DNA from 2 places in the Stagnihabitans sp. genome. Region 2 is predicted to be linked to the other one. Evidence: riboswitches for the same ligand, from Rfam matches in the RefSeq annotation. Region 2 holds a riboswitch; the other holds the start of a gene.
The links. A riboswitch is a leader RNA that binds a small molecule or an ion and turns the genes downstream of it on or off. The one in region 2 is predicted to bind FMN.
Positions count from the first base shown of each region.

Region 1 (3,398 bases), on a different contig from region 2:
AGGCTGGCCTTGGTGGAAGGGTAGCTTTCGTTGATCACCCGATAGCCCCGCGCCCGCAAGGCCGCGTCCATCAGCACCAACGAGGCCTCGGTGCGCGCCAGCCCATGCAGCAAAACCACACATTCCGCCCGCTCTGGCGTGCGGCCCTGGGCGGTCAGTGCGGCAAGGAACTGGGCAGCAGGATGACGCATGCCTATCAGATGCGGCCAAACCGCGCGTCGCGCAAGTCAGCGCCGCAGGGACAGATCGCCACAAGTGGCAATCAGCTGACCCAATAGACCCAGTTGTTCCAGAATGCGCCGACAGATTGCTGAAACGGCGCATCCATCAGCTGCCCGAAATCCTCCGCTGTCAGGGTCGCGGCATCGACCCCCTGCAGCAGCATGCGCAGCACATATCCGCCACTGGGATCGGCAAAGCGGATCATCGCACCGTCCGCAGTCTGCCGGATCTTCAGATCGGCAAAGGTCAGGTCATGGTCGCCGGTGGCGTCGTGAAAGCCGGCACTCAGCAGGATATGGTCGGTGCCCTTCACGAAGTCGGTCACCGTGCTGAAGTCGGACCCGAAGTTAGAGGCCATGACAAAATAATCATGCCCGTTCCCGCCGGTCAGGCTCTCGCCCAGACCTCTGCCGCCGAACAGGAAGTCATCGCCCAAGCCGCCGTCAAGGCTGTCACGTCCGGCCCCGCCGAACAGCTGATCGTTGCCCGCCCCACCAAACAGCATGTCATTGCCAGCGCCGCCGTCGATCAGATCAATACCGCCCTCGCCGTACAGCGTATCGAAGCCGCCCATCCCCATCACAAGATCGCGCCCGTCTCCGGCATGAACCTGATCGGCTTGGCTCGACAGCAGGAAGCGATCATTTCCCGCCAGCGCCGCCGCCACCAGCGCCCGGTCATCGGCAGCGTCCGCTGAGGTGAGGGCGGCAGCAAAGGCAGTCCCGGCGATGTTCGTCCCCACCATCTGCCACGACGCGCCTGCCGTCATTGCGACATGGATCATCTGCACCTTGCCGCCGCTGATCAGCCCCGCGCCATCGAAGGTCAGATCTGGGCTTGATGCAGTCACCTCGCCCGCAGCCGAGTGCACGTTCAGATCCTCGGCATAGGCCCGTTCGAATTTCGCCATCATATGCGCCGTAATGCCCGTGGCGTACCAGCCGCCATGCTGGCGGAAGGTCTCACCCGGCGTCTCCTGCGTCAGAACAGGATCAGCCCCCGCATAGGCCAGGTTGAAATTGATCTGCGTATCGTCAAATGCCGTCGTGGCGCGCAAAAGGGTCATGTCTATCTCCGCTGAAATCCAAGCCACGGTCTCTTTTTCTTGGCGGATTCGTCAAGCCCGGCCGAAATGCACCAAGCCCGCGCATCAGCGCACCGCGCCGCACTTGCCGCCTTTCGATTGTGCCGTTAAACCAAAGCGGCCGGGGCTGATCCCGGTATTCTCAGGGCGGGGTGCAAGTCCCCACCGGCGGTATAGCCCGCGAGCGCCTTTCGCCTCCGATTTTCCGGGGCAGAAAGGGTCAGCAGATCCGGTGTAACTCCGGGGCCGACGGTATAGTCCGGATGAAAGAGAGAATGTGTGCCCCGTCCCCGCCCAGTCGTGAGGCGGAAGGGGTGCGCCTATCCCCCTGATTTGTGAGGTCGATAGGAGTCACCCATGAATCAGACCAACTTCCTGAAGGGCGCGGCCTATATGGTGCTTGCGGGCATCTGCTTTGCCACCGCCAATGCCATCACCTATCACATCACCGCTCCGGGCGACTGGGGCGGGTTGGGATTCAAGGCGCAGTCCGACACCTTCTGGCAATATGCCATCGCAACGCTGTTCTCGGCCCCCTTCATCCTGCGCCATGGTCTGGCCGGGCTGAAAACCTCTCGCCCGGTTCTGCACCTTGTCCGGGTCATCATTTCGGCGCTTGGCGTGCAGGCCTTCGTGCTGGCCGTCGCGGCCCAGACGCCGATCTGGCAGATCATCTCGCTGGTGATGACCTCGCCCATCTTCGTGCTGGTCGGCGCGGCGCTGTTCCTCGGCGAGAAAGTCTCGGCCCCGCGCTGGATCGCGGCCGCCATCGGGCTTGCCGGGGCCACGATCGTCTCTGGCCTTTGGACCTCGGGTCTGACCTGGGCGATGGTCTATCCCGTGGCGGCAGCCGTGCTCTGGGCCGGCTCGTCGCTGATGACGAAGGTCCTGACAAGGACCGAGCAGGCCCCCGCCATCACCCTCTGGCTTCTGGTGCTGCTGACACCCATCAACGCAGGCCTCTCGGCCCAGGCCGGCTTCGAAGTGCCCACGTCCCAGATCCTTGCCTGGCTGGTGTTCGGCGGGGTCATCATGATGGCAGCGCAATATCTGCTGACATGGTCCTACGCCGCGGCTGACGCCACCTTCGTGCAGCCCTTCGACGACCTCAAGCTGATCAGCAACATCCTGATCTATGGTCTGGTCTTCGGCTACTGGCCGGAAGGCAACATCTGGGGCGGCGTGGTGCTGATCCTGTGCGGCTCGCTTTACCTGCTGTGGTCGGGCCGCAGCACCCAGACCCTCGCCGTCACCGCCTGATCCAAGATCGGGAAAAGCGGTCCCGCCGCTTTTCCCGGCCCCACAAGAGGCTGGACTTTCGCGCCCCCGTGCTTATGCCTTAGGCATGGCCCCCAAATCCCCCCGCCTCGCCGCGCGCGCCCTGATCCTGCAAGAGAACCGGCTTCTCTTGGTCAATGCCTATCCCGGCGGCCGTTCTGACCTGTGGTGCGCCCCGGGCGGCGGCATGGAATCGGGGACCTCGCTGCATGAAAACCTGATGCGCGAGGTGTACGAGGAAACCGGCCTGCGCATCGCGGTCGGCGTCCCCGCCCTGATCAACGAATTCCACGATCCGGCCACCGGCTTTCACCAGGTCGATATCTTCTTCCGCTGCACCATCACCGATGGCGCCCTGTCAACCTCATGGCGCGACCCCGCCCATGTCGTCACCGAACGCCAGTTCTTCGCGCAATCCGACCTGACCTCGGGCCGGATCCGATTCAAACCCGACAGCCTCGCCCATGCGCCCTGGGAAGACGGCGTCACCTATGACCCGTTGGAACGTCTGATCCGATGAAGCGCCTTGGCCATGAGTAGAGCCTTCGTGAAAGAGGGCGACGGCGCGTTGGATCCCCTGCCCGACCTGCCGCTGTCCCCGCATCCGAACTACGTGACGCCACGCGGCCTTGCCGCGCTGCAGTCGCGCCTGCAAGCCCGCCAGACCCACCTCGCCGCGCTGAAAGCCCGCCCCGACCGGCTGGACAAACTGCCAGAGGCAGCCGCCGAACGGGACATCCGCTATCTGGAAGCCCGCCTGCGCTCGGCCATCCCGGTCGACCCCGCGACGCAGTCCCGGACCGCGGTTGCCTTC
Region 1 is NZ_CBBQHX010000020.1:17,913-21,310, forward strand. It holds gene AC1Y2B_RS13770 (alpha/beta hydrolase) at 1-191, opposite strand, end outside; gene AC1Y2B_RS13775 (calcium-binding protein) at 263-1,288, opposite strand; FMN riboswitch at 1,441-1,585, shown strand; gene AC1Y2B_RS13780 (DMT family transporter) at 1,664-2,566, shown strand; gene AC1Y2B_RS13785 (NUDIX domain-containing protein) at 2,652-3,104, shown strand; gene AC1Y2B_RS13790 (GreA/GreB family elongation factor) at 3,117-3,398, shown strand, end outside.
Region 1: linked by a shared signal. The riboswitch ahead of AC1Y2B_RS13780 (DMT family transporter) and the one ahead of ribD (bifunctional diaminohydroxyphosphoribosylaminopyrimidine deaminase/5-amino-6-(5-phosphoribosylamino)uracil reductase RibD) in region 2 are both predicted to bind FMN.

Region 2 (3,398 bases):
AAGCGTCGCCGGTCAGGCATTCCGAATGCATCCGCACCAAAGGCGCGCCGGTGGTCTTGCCGGCTGAGACAAGCAGCAGATGTTCGGTCCCATCAATCCGGCTTCGGAAGGAATGCGCCCGGAACGGGACAGAGGAATAAACCGTCGGCAGGTCCGCCACGGCGACGAACTCCACCAGAGCGCGGGGATCGGAAGTCAGAGGGAGGGCTTGCATAGACGCTCCACATATTTGGCGATGACGTCGGATTCGACATTGAGCAGATCACCCGGTTGGCGGGTCTGCAGGTTGGTGTGTGTCCAGGTGTGTGGGATGATGGTCAGGAAGATCCGGCAGCCGCCCTCGGCCAGATCCTTGACGGCATTCAGCGTCAGGCTGATGCCATCCAGCGCGATCGAACCCTTTTCAACACAGTAGCGCGCCAGCCCCTGCGGCAGGGTCAGTTCGATCCGGTATGCACCGGCTTCTGGGATCACGGCCTCCAGCCGGGCGAGGCCATCGACATGGCCCTGCACCAGATGGCCCGACAACCGGGTGGACATGGAAACAGCGCGTTCCAGGTTGACCACGGTTCCCGCCTGCAGCGCGCCAAGATTGGTGCGGGCAAGGGTCTCGGGGCTGGCATAAAAGGTGGCGCGGCCGGTGGCGTCATAGGTCACCACGGTCAGGCAGGTTCCGTTGACGGCCACGCTTTCGCCCAAGGCCAGATCGGCAAAGCCGGTCTCGATGTCCAGCGTCAGATTGCCATCCGCCTGATCCGCTGCCCGGATCCGTCCAAGGTTTTCGATGATTCCAGAGAACATGTGATGCGCTTCCCTTCAGGCTGGCTGGGTGTTGTGGGTGATGGTGATGTGGTCGCCTTGATCGGGTGGTCCTTGCTGGATCAGCACCCATTCGTCCCAAAGCCCGGTCTCGCGCAGGGTCTTCAGCAGCGCCGGCCCGGCTTCGACCAGCACTTCGTTGCAGCCCTGCGCCGCGAGGTCTTGCAGGGCTGTGATCAGGTCGCTGGCGATCACCGGACGAAAGCCGCGCTGGCGTGCTTCCTGCAGATAGGCGGCGTCCACGCGTGCCCTTCCGTCAAGAATGCACAAGATGCGCGCTTTGCCGGGAATGTCGGGGACGTGGCGCACGGTGAAGGCCGCGCGGTCGGCCAGCACGGTGCCCGACCCAGTCAGGATTGCGTCGGCCCTGCGGCGCAGACGGTGGGCCAGCGTCAGAGCCTGTGGTCCGGTGAAGGTCTTTTGCCCCGGCGGTGGGATCATGCTGCCTGATGTGTCCAGCGCCTGCTTGACAGTGATGAAAGGTCGTCCGCGTTGCACCCGGCTTGCAAAGGGCGCCAGAAGCCGCGTTGCATCGTCGAGCAGGGTCGGCCGTTCGGGATGGTCCAATTCCTGCAGCGCGTGAACCGCCAGCCCCGCCCCCCGCAACCGCTCGGCCCCGCCGGATGCCAGCGGGTTGGGGTCGGGCACGGCATACCAGACCTCACGCGCCGGCGTGGTCAGGATTGCTTCCGTGCAGGGGCCGGTTCGACCGTGGTGGTTGCAGGGCTCCAGCGTGACGATCACGGTGGCGATCTTGTCGGCCACCCCTGCCTGCCGCGCCAAAGTGATGGCCAGCGCTTCGGCATGCGGTTGGCCGGTGCCGGGATGGGCGGCGGCGATCAGGGTTTGCCCCGCTGCATCCAGAAGCACGCAAGCCACGGAGGGGTTCGGTGCCGTGGCACCTTCTGTCGTCGCCGCCAGGGTCAAGGCATCACGAAACGCCGCCGCCAGAACGGCTGCCCTTGTGTCATTTGAAGTCATGTCCCGCGTCATGCGCCTTCCCCGATCCACCACCGCGTGTCAGGGACGCACAGGCCAACGACGCTGCCCCCGAAGTCAGGGGCTGCGCGCGTCGGTCTGTTCTCTTCCATCCGGACTATACCGTCGGCCCCGGGATCACACCGGTGTCTGCTGACCCTTCCGCAAGGAAGGCGCTCGCGGGCTAGGCCAAGGCCATTACCGCCGGTGGGGAATCACACCCCGCCCTGAGAACGTCTGAATGACCTAGGCCGAGCTTGGCGTCAGGGCAAGGGGGCCATGATGCCTGAAATCCTTGCCTGTGAGGCAAATGGCAATCCAAGGCGAGATCCGGGCCCTGACAACGGCGTTTGGGACCCTTCGGCCACCGGGGAAGCCTTTGTTCCGCGGGGAAGGGAATGGCCGGGTCGGCCGCGTGAAAGCGGGGTGGATTGCACGCGTGCAATCCAGTGTATCTATATGTTTTGAATATATATTCAGAATTTTGTCAGGACTTTCTTAACGATTGCGCAGCCGCAGCCAACCCGCCTTTTGGGCCCATTATCCCGCCGCGCTGCCCCTTGCCCGCGTGCACGATCAGATCGCTGTGCCGCCAGACCTCGACCTGCCCCCCCCAAAGAGAGGCAAACGGCATCCTGCCAATCCTTCCCGGCTTCTGGTCGCAATCGCCCCGATGGACCTGCCCAAGGGCATGGCGCATCGCCGACGGCTCACCATAGGGCCATGCTCCGCCACACTCGCCAAAGCCGCCAATGTCGCCGAAACCTTCTCTTCTGCTGCCCCTTTCAGACTTGTACAAATATCCTGGGTGGAGGTCCGGCAGGAGGGGCGAGCCCCTCCTCCGGGCAGGGGGGTGCGGGGGGGGCGGCAGCCCCCCCGCTTCCGGATCGGATGTCGAGGGCGCCTTTGGGCTGTAAAGAACCAACACCTCATGGCGTGCCAGCCATGGTCCAGCCGCGTCTTGCGGCCTTCCCGCCCCATCCCCGAGTGTTTGTTGCCGCCCGCTGGCGCGATCCGCGTCCCGTGATTGCGCGCAATCGCAAGGCCATCGGCTTTGCCGGCGATGTGGGGGCGCACCTCTGGCCCTTCGGCGGGTACGGGGATGTTCCAGACGCCGCGCTCCATCCGGGCCGTTGGGGTCCAGGAGCGAAAGACCAGCGCTGCACCCTGGGTGACAACGACAGGCAGCGCCGCGCGTGCGCCTCGGGCCTCCAGACCGGCCAGCCAGTTGCGCAGGTTGAGTTCGGCCTTGATCGGCCACCAGGCCGAAATCGTCAGCCCGTGCAGGTCCCCGAACCGGTTAGTCAGCGCCCAATCCAGATGGTCGACCACCGCCAGCGCGGCGGCATGCCGTGCCTCGACCGTCATGGCGGCGCGTTCGGCCAGCAGGCGGTGGGGTTCGGCCCTGCGCCAGATCGACACATCCCGGGCCTGTTCAGCGTCGACAGTGGCAGGGTCGAACGCGGCCGCAAGACAGGGGGGCGAGGCGGGAGGCTTCATGATGTCATCCCTTGCAGCCATGCCAGCGCGGCCCGGGCTTGTGACAGGATCGTGGTGATGCGGCCCGCCGCCGAGGGCAGGCTGTTGATCAGCGCCACGCT
Region 2 is NZ_CBBQHX010000067.1:3,597-6,994, forward strand. It holds gene ribA (GTP cyclohydrolase II) at 1-214, opposite strand, end outside; gene AC1Y2B_RS22455 (riboflavin synthase) at 196-801, opposite strand; gene ribD (bifunctional diaminohydroxyphosphoribosylaminopyrimidine deaminase/5-amino-6-(5-phosphoribosylamino)uracil reductase RibD) at 817-1,812, opposite strand; FMN riboswitch at 1,895-2,036, opposite strand; gene AC1Y2B_RS22465 (5-formyltetrahydrofolate cyclo-ligase) at 2,374-3,297, opposite strand; gene AC1Y2B_RS22470 (NAD(P)H-dependent flavin oxidoreductase) at 3,294-3,398, opposite strand, start outside.